4 regions of the Luteibacter sp. 1214 genome follow, and region 3 is predicted to be linked to each of the others. Evidence: predicted binding sites of a transcription regulator. Region 3 holds the regulator's gene; each other region holds the start of a gene.
What was found. The regulator FliA, encoded in region 3, starts transcription of late flagellar genes. The targets are predictions, from matches to a motif close to TAAAGTTTNNCNNNCNNNGGCCGATAA.

Region 1 (2,200 bases), 180 kb from region 3:
CGGGCCGCATAGAAGGCGGTGACGAAGTCGTCGAGGGTACCCGTCTCGATCGCGCCGCGCAGCCCGGCCATCAAGCGCTGGTAGTGACGCAGGTTGTGCATCGTCGCCAGCTGGCTGGCCAGGATCTCGTTGCAGCGATCGAGATGTCGCAGGTAGGCGCGCGAGAAGCCGTTGGCGCAGGCGTAGCAGTCGCAACCTTCTTCGATCACGCGGGTATCGGTAGCGAACTTCGCGTTCCGGATGCGCAACGTGCCTTCATACGTGAAGAGGAACCCGTTGCGCGCGTTGCGCGTAGGCATCACGCAATCGAACATGTCGATGCCGCGACGGACGGCCTCGACGATGTCTTCGGGGCGTCCCACCCCCATCAGATAACGGGGTCGATCCTTTGGCAGCATCGGCAGGGTCAGGTCGAGCGTGTGATTGCGCTCCGCCTCCGGCTCGCCGACGGCCAGACCACCCACGGCGTAACCGTCGAAGCCGATTTCCACCAGCCGCTCCGCCGAACGGTGGCGCAGCTTTTCGTACGTACTGCCCTGGACGATGCCGAACAGCGCGTTGGGGTTTTTCAGGTCGTCGAAAGCCTGGCGGGAACGCTCGGCCCAGCGCAGGCTGAGCTCCATCGAGTCAGAGGCGACCTTTTCGGTCGCCGGATACGGCGTGCATTCGTCGAAAATCATCGCGACGTCGGAGTCCAGCACCTTCTGGATCCGCATCGACTCCTCGGGCGAGAGGAACACCTTCGACCCATCCACCGGGGAGGCGAAGGTCACCCCCTCTTCGGTAATCTTGCGCTTGTGCGCCAGCGAGAAGACCTGAAAACCGCCGGAGTCCGTAAGGATCGGCTTGTTCCAGCCGATGAACTTATGCAGCCCGCCGAATTCGCCGACGATCTCGAGGCCAGGCCGCAGAAACAGGTGGAAGGTATTGCCGAGGATGATCTCCGCGCCGGTGTCGAGGACATCGCGCGGGGTCATGGCTTTCACGGAGCCGTAGGTGCCCACCGGCATGAAGGCCGGGGTTTCGACGGTGCCGCGGCCGAATCGGAGACGGCCACGCCGGGCCGCGCCATCGGTGGCGAGGAGTTCGAAGGGAAGCTGGGTCATCCGCGTAGTGTACCGGGAGTCGGCCCTTCGGACCTGCAGGTCGGGCGCTGCGCGGACGGGGAGCATTACCTTGCCGGGGCGGCGGCCCAATGCGCTCGCCGTTTACGCGTACAGGTGTCGGCAAGCGCCTACCTAAAGTTCCGCACGTTTCCGCCGATTCCTATGCCACAGGAGCGAGCCCAGACCGGGGTCCGCCCAGGCCCTCGGAGGACCTGCCCTTTGATCATCCAGCCGACCAGTATCGCCGCCCAGCTATGGGCCGGCGCGGCAGCGGGCACCACCGCGGCCGTTGACGCCTGGCGGGTGGGTACGCTGCTGACGGCACGCGTCATGGGGCAGAACGACATCGGCAAGCTGCTGCTGGACATCGGCGGTATCACGGTGGAGGCCGACACCACGGGCACCCAGCTTCCCCAGCAGTTTCAGGTGCGCGTCCTGACTCAGGGCGCACAGCCTCAGCTCGAAGTCCTCATCGCCCACCCCGAGGAAGGCGTCACGATGCAGGGACTGCGCGAACGGCTCCCGCTGCAGAATGGTTACGCGCCGCTGCTCGGCGCACTGGCCTCACTGGCGCGCAGCCCGGTGGCCCGCTCGCTGCCGGCACCCCTGCGAGCCGCACTCGCCACGCTCGAGGCTTCGATCAGCGGGCCCGATGACGTCAGCACGCCGATGGGCATGAAGGAAGCGATCGCCAAGAGCGGCAGCTTCCTCGAATCCCATCTTGCCGAGCCGACGAAAGAGACGCCGGCGGCCGACGATTTCAAGGCGGCATTGATGGCGCTCCGCCGTACGCTGGCCGATCTTCCGCCGACACGAAGCGCATCGGGCGTCAGCACCGGCCCCGGACTTCCGCGCCAGCTTGGTGACACACCCCCGCCGCTCGCCCAGCGCGCACTGATTGCCCAGCCTCGCGTAGCGGAATTCGCCATCACTGAAGACGACGTCGACGCGCTGGTCGGCCAGTTACGGACCGACACGCGTGCCGCACTGTCCCGTGTTGAGATCGGTCAGCTGGAATCCCAGCCGCAGGCCGGACTATGGATGATCGAAGTGCCGCTGGCGAACGCGCGCGGTTACGACGTGCTCCAGTTGCG
Region 2 (2,200 bases), on a different contig from region 3:
GACGCTTCGCTTCCAGACCTCGCCCGCCTTCGACCTGGCGGCGCGGAGCTGCGATGAGCAGCACTGGGATTCCAGCGCCGACGTGCTGGCGACGCTGATCGAGGCGATCGTCAATCTCGCGGCCAGGCGCATGGAGGACGTCTCCGCCGATCTGAAACAGCTGTCCGACCGCGTCTTCACCACCGAGCGCCTGGGCACGCCCGCCCTGCGCGACTGCATGCTCGAGGTCGGCCGGCTCGAGGGCGAGCAGGCACGCAACCGCTCTTCCATGCTGGGCGTGCAGCGTATCGTCTCGTTCGTCAGGGCCAAGCAGCCCGAGTGGATGTCCGATCAGGTCGAGGTCCGCCTGCGCGTGGTCGATCACGACCTTCGCACCCTGGACGAGTTCGACGATCAGCTGACGAACAAGCTGCAGTTCCTGCTGGATGCGAGCCTGGGCTTCATCAGCACGGACCAGAACCATGTGATGAAGGTGCTGACGGTGACCTCCGTGGCGACCATTCCTCCGGTGATCCTGGCCGGCGTCTGGGGCATGAACTTCAAGCACATGCCCGAGCTGGACTGGACCTTCGGCTACCCGATGGCGATCGGCGCCATCCTGCTGAGCATCCTGTTGCCCGTGCTGTTCTTTAAATGGCGGGGCTGGCTCGAAGGCGACTGAGCGGCGTCTCTAGCGCAGTCCTTCACCATCGTGAAGGCCTGTAAACCTGACGTACGTCGCATTTTTTTACATTGGGCCGTATTTTCCCTAAAGTTCGCGGCTGCACTGCCGTTAGCACCCTTGAGGGTCGCCCGGTGGAAGCCGGTCGAAACGACACGGGGCTGCCATCCGGCGCGCCCGACTCGGGGGAGGAAGTGTTCGGTGCCAGTCAGTAGTCACTATCGCGTTCGCCACGCCCCGTCGTGGGGTCGTCCATGAAGACGCCGTGGCATGCCATGACGGGCGGCCTTCCCGAGACGCGACTGCTGGCGTCGGTGGCCGAGTTCACCCACCACCGCGATATCGACGCCCTGGACCACAGCCTGGTCCTTTCGCTGGCCGAGCTTATGCCGGTCAACAGCGTCACCTTGTGCAAGCGTGGCGAGAGTCTGCAACAGCCCATCGAGTCGATGGTGGTCTGCGGCCGCAAGAGCGAGGGCGGATTCGTCGTCAACGCGCTGGAACCACCGCGCGAGGGCGACCCGGTCGACACCATCGTCTGCGCGATGGAAACCCTCGAAGCGATCAGCGACGTCACCGACAACGGTGACTGCCGCCTCGTCATTCCCATTCAACGCGACGGGTCCGCGATCGGCGCCCTGATGCTCGAGGCCGACGATTCGCTCGACGCCGTCCGTGTGATGGTCGAAGGCTTCGCGCGCATCTACGGCAACTACATCGCCCTGCTGAACGAGAGCGAGCGCGACAAGCTGACCGGCCTGTACAACCGCCGCAGCTTCGAACAGCGCCTGCGCCGCCTGCTCAAGCTCAGCCGCCAGCGTGCGCGTGCCGCCGTGGGCGGCGAGGACGAACGCCGTGGCGGCGTGCGCGACGACGACAGCAAGATCTACCTCGCCATCCTCGACATCGACCACTTCAAGCGGATCAACGACACCTACGGTCACGTCTACGGCGACGAAGTCATCCTGATGCTGGCCCAGCAGATGCGCGCCAGCTTCCGCCAGAGCGACGTGCTCTTCCGCTTCGGCGGCGAAGAGTTCGTCATGCTGATCGCCGCGGAAAACGAATACGTGGCGCAACACGCGCTGGACCGCTTCCGGCAGTTCATCGCCGATCACACGTTTCCGCAGGTCGGCCACGTCACTGTCAGCATCGGCTATGCGCGGATCACCGAGAACGACTATCCCGAAATCGTGCTCGATCGCGCGGACAAGGCGCTGTACTTCGCCAAGGAGAACGGTCGCAACAGCGTCTACGGCTACGAAAGCCTGACCCAGCGTGGCGAGCTCGCCGCGCCGGTCGCCCTCGGCAGTATCGACCTCTTCTGACCACGTGATGGCCCGCTAAGCGGGCTTCGTCGGATAATGCCGCCCCGCGGCCCTGCCGTGTGGTCGCACCCGGAATGCCAGACTGATCCTCGGCCCGACCTCGCCGCGCGACTTCGGGATGCCGTGGTCGTAATGGAACTGCGTGGCATGGCTCATTGTCAGCAGGCTGCCCGCCTCCAGATCCAGATCGAAGCTGCGCTTCGCCCCTTCG
Region 3 (2,200 bases):
CGAACCGGACGACGCGATTCTCGCCGACCGTTTCGGCTTCTCCACCGCGCCAGCCATCGCCTGACACCGGGAACTGAAGTAACGTGACCACGGCATCCGCATCCGCACACCCTTTCACGGCAGTGAATTCCTTCATGAACACACACGTCGATTCCACCCAGGCTGCTGGGCTCAACTGGCTCGCCGACCGTCGTCCCACGCGCAGCATCGCGGTGGCGGGCGGCAAGGGCGGCGTGGGCAAGACCACGGTGGCGGTCAACCTCGGCATGGCGCTCGCGATGGGCGGCCGTGACGTGGTCCTGCTGGACGCGGATCTGGCCATGGCGAACATCGACGTGCTGCTGGGCCTGCAGCCCACGCGCCATCTGGGCCACATGCTCGAAGGCGAGTGCCGCATCGAGGACCTGATCCTCCACGCCAACCACGGCCTGAAGGTGATCCCGGCGACCTCGGGCGCGCGCCGCATGGCGCAGCTGCCGAATATCGAGCACGCCGCCGTGATCCGCGCCTTCGACGAATACCCGGTCGCCCCCGAATATCTGATCGTCGACACCGCCGCCGGCATCTCCGACAGCGTGTCGATGTTCGCGGCAGCCTCCGACGAAGTGGTGGTCGTGGTCTGCGACGAGCCGGCCTCGCTGACCGACGCCTACGCGCTGATCAAGGTGATGAGCCGCGAGTTCGACGTGAACCGCTTCCGCATCGTCGCCAATATGGTCCGCCATGCGCAGGAAGGCCGTCAGCTGTTCGAGAAGCTGGCCCGCGTGACCAACCGCTTCCTGGACGTGTCCCTGGATTTCATGGGCATGGTTCCGCACGACGAGTACCTGCGTCAGGCCATCCGCCGCCAGGCGGCCGTGGTCGACGCCTGGCCGAGCAGCCGCTCGGCGGTGGGATTCAAGAATCTGGCCCGGTCGGTCGATACATGGGGTGAACCCGAACCCCGGGTGCAGGGTCGCATCGGCTTTTTCGCCGAACGGAACCACATGGGGGGAGGGCTGCCGCTGTGAGTGTCGCTAGCGAATACCTTGAAATCACTAGAGTTCCAGCGGATCAACTGGTTAAAACGCATGCACCCCTGGTGCGCCGGATCGCCTATCACCTGATGGGCCGCCTGCCGCCAAGCGTGGACGCGAATGACCTCATGCAGGCTGGAATGATCGGACTGCTCGAGGCCGCAAGAAATTACTCGCCGACTCGCGCGGCCAGCTTCGAGACCTATGCGGGCATCCGCATTCGTGGCGCCATGCTGGACGAACTGCGCAAGACGGACTGGACCCCGCGCTCCGTCCACCGGAAGTTGCGCGAGGTGGCTGAAGTAACGAGGCAGATCGAGAACGAAACGGGTGGCGACGCCGAAGACGCGGAAGTGATGAAGCGGCTGGGTATCGACGCCATGGAGTACAACCAGATTCTGGCCGACGCGGCGAGCGCGCGGTTGCTGAGCCTCACGGCGCCGGAAGGCGACGAAGGCGCGGCGATCGACGTCGCGGACCCCGACGCCTCGGGCCCGGAAGGCAACTTCGAGAAGAACGGCCTGCGCGACGCGTTGGCGCAATCGATCGACGGCCTGCCGGAACGCGAGAAGCTGGTGATGTCGCTGTACTACGATGAAGAGCTCAACCTGAAAGAAATCGGTGTGGTACTTGGTGTGAGCGAGTCGCGCGTGTGCCAGATCCATGGCCAGGCCCTGATTCGCCTGCGTGCACGCATGACGGGTTGGAAAGACAAGCAGTGACGGCATCGCGGTGCCGTCGCCGGTAAAGAAAAAGCACGTGGCGGAGAGCAGTTTTGGACAAGAACATGAAGATCCTCGTGGTGGACGACTTTTCCACCATGCGGCGCATCGTCAGGAATCTCCTGGTCGAGTTGGGTTTCACCAACACGCTCATCCAGGAAGCCGAAGACGGTAACGCGGCCCTCGCGTTGCTGCGCTCGCAGCCGATCGACCTCGTCGTCACCGACTGGAACATGCCCAACATGACGGGCATCGACCTGCTTCGCGCCATCCGCGCCGATGCCGGTCTGAAGTCCTTGCCGGTGCTGATGGTGACCGCGGAAAACAACCGCGACCAGATCATCGCCGCCGCGCAGAGCGGTGTTAACGGCTACGTCGTCAAGCCTTTCACGGCGGTCACGCTGAAGGAAAAGCTCGACAAGATCTTCGAACGACTCGCCGCGGCTGCGGGCTAAGGGAATA
Region 4 (2,200 bases), on a different contig from region 3:
CGGTACGGTGAGTATCCGCAGCGTCGAGGGCAAAGGCACCACCTTCACCATCACCCTGCCGCTGACGCTGGCGATCATCGACGGCCTGACGGCCGCGGTGGGTGAAGAAACCTACATCGTGCCGCTGGTTTCCATCGTCGAATCCGTGCAGGTGAAGCCGGATGCGATTCGCAGCGTGGCGGGCGGCGGCGAGCTGTTCCGCTTCCGCGATCACTGGCTGCCCATCGTGCGGCTGTTCGACGCATTCGGCTGCGCCGGTCAGCGCCGTGCCATCGACGACGGTATCGTCATCGTGGTGGAAGGCGAGGGCAGTCGCATCGGTCTGTTCGTCGACGAACTCATCGGCCAGCAGCAGGCGGTGGTGAAGTCGCTGGAAGCCAACTATCGCCGGGTTACCGGCATCTCCGGCGCGACGATTCTGGCCGACGGCTCCGTCGCGCTGATCGCCGACGTCGCCGGGCTGGTGCGTCTGCAGGCGCGTCGCAAGGCGGCCTGATTGCCGTGGGTTGAACGGGGTCGCGCGCAAGGCGCGCTCCTACAACCGTCGGCCATCCCCGCCGCGCGGTAACCCATGCGTTAACACCGTGCTGTACTCCCGTGCGTTGGCCCGTGCGGCACCCCGTCAGGTATCCCCGTGCGGTGTACCGCCGCACGGTAGGAGCGCGCCCTGCGCGCGAAAAGCCGACAAAGCAATGAAGCGGCACCCCCCGGTTCCCCATTCCGGCCCCCATCCCGCCCGTTCCGCCCCCATCCCGCCGCACTCCCCACCGGATGCGGCACCGCAAAATTCCCCCTCAAGTCCCCACCGGAATAGCCGATACCCCAAGGGAAGGGGTCCCGAACCGCCGATCCGATCCGCCGTGGGAACGACATGAATCAAGCAGCCAATACCGCCATCGACGCGTCCGACGAGGCCGCGCAGTACCTGACCGTCAACCTCGGTAACGAGGAATACGCGGTGGATATCCTCGCCGTCCGCGAAATCCGCGGCTGGACACCGGTGACGCGCATCCCGCAGGCACCGTCCTATGTGCTGGGTGTGCTGAACCTGCGCGGCGCGATCGTGCCGGTGCTCGATCTTCGCCTGCGCTTCAATCTGGCGCGCGAGGAATACACCGCCACCACCGTGACCGTCATCGTCATGGTCAACGGCCGTCAGTTCGGCGTGGTGGTCGATGCCGTCTCCGACGTGGTGGAGGTCGCTCCCGGCGGCATCCGTCCGGTTCCCGACATGGGCACCACCGTCGATACCGAATACCTGAAGGGCCTCACGTCCGTCGGCGAGCGCATGGTGTTGCTGCTCGACGTCGACCGTCTCCTGCAGCCGCAGGACGCCCAGATGCTGGAAGCCGCGCTGGCTTCCACCGACGTCAAAGCCGTCGCCTGAGCGTAGAGGCGCCGTGGCGGCTTCGGTCGCCGTGGCGTGAGATGCCCGGTTTGCCACTGCCGCACTTTGCCGATTGGAATCGCAATGAATAAGTTCAAGTTCAAGATGCCCGCCCTGACCGTCCGTGGACGCCTTTACGGTGTGCTCGGTCTTTTGGGCGTCATGCTGATCGGCGGCGCCGCCGTCGGCCTCGGCGCCATGTACTTTCAGAACGAAGGCCTGCGCAAGGTCTACGAGGAAGAACTCGTTCCGTCCGAGATGCTCAGCCAGGTGAGCACGCGCGCCCTGATGGCTTTCGTGGTCATGGGTGAAGCCGCGGCGAAGGTGTCCGAGAAGGATCAGGTCAACCAGAAGCTTGCCGAGTTCCAGAAGCTCCAGGACGAGATGGCCAAGCTGAAGGACGATTACAAAAAGATGCCGATGTCGCCGGAGATCAAGAAGCTCTACGACCGCTGGCAGTCGTCCAACGACGAGTACAACTCGGCCAAGAACGACATGCTCGACGCCCTCAAGCAGGGTGACGAGGGCGCGCTCGACGTCATGGAGATGTCCGTCCGCCCGATCCTCATGGATCGTCAGGCGCAGCTCGCCAAGCTGGTCACCGCCAAGCGCGACGAAGCCGCGGCGATCTATGAAAAGCAGGCCGCCCAGTACAAGACGATCCGTGCCTTCTGCATCATTGCGCTGTCGCTCGGCCTGATCGTCAGCCTGCTGATCGGCGTGCTGGTGATCCGCTCGATCCTCCGCACGCTGTCGGTCACCGTGAACGTCGCCAACCAGATTGCCGAAGGCAAGCTGGGTCACGACGTGCAG

Region 1: a site for FliA is predicted at 1,240-1,266, ahead of J2X57_RS11395 (flagellar hook-length control protein FliK). Genes of this name have one in related genera too.
Region 2: a site for FliA is predicted at 750-776, ahead of J2X57_RS19675 (GGDEF domain-containing protein). Genes of this name have one in related genera too.
Region 4: a site for FliA is predicted at 795-821, ahead of J2X57_RS16920 (chemotaxis protein CheW). Genes of this name have one in related genera too.

What each region holds. Positions count from the first base shown of each region.
Region 1 covers NZ_JAVDSQ010000004.1:116,836-119,035, reverse strand. Annotated here, with positions in the region: gene tgt (tRNA guanosine(34) transglycosylase Tgt) at 1-1,106, opposite strand, end outside; gene J2X57_RS11395 (flagellar hook-length control protein FliK) at 1,326-2,200, shown strand, end outside.
Region 2 covers NZ_JAVDSQ010000014.1:49,377-51,576, reverse strand. Annotated here, with positions in the region: gene J2X57_RS19680 (CorA family divalent cation transporter) at 1-661, shown strand, start outside; gene J2X57_RS19675 (GGDEF domain-containing protein) at 916-1,989, shown strand; gene J2X57_RS19670 (alpha-ketoglutarate-dependent dioxygenase AlkB) at 2,005-2,200, opposite strand, start outside.
Region 3 covers NZ_JAVDSQ010000004.1:301,167-303,366, forward strand. Annotated here, with positions in the region: gene flhF (flagellar biosynthesis protein FlhF) at 1-64, shown strand, start outside; gene J2X57_RS12290 (P-loop NTPase) at 135-1,010, shown strand; gene J2X57_RS12295 (RNA polymerase sigma factor FliA) at 1,007-1,738, shown strand; gene cheY (chemotaxis response regulator CheY) at 1,792-2,193, shown strand.
Region 4 covers NZ_JAVDSQ010000008.1:81,933-84,132, reverse strand. Annotated here, with positions in the region: gene J2X57_RS16925 (chemotaxis protein CheA) at 1-496, shown strand, start outside; gene J2X57_RS16920 (chemotaxis protein CheW) at 872-1,387, shown strand; gene J2X57_RS16915 (methyl-accepting chemotaxis protein) at 1,472-2,200, shown strand, end outside.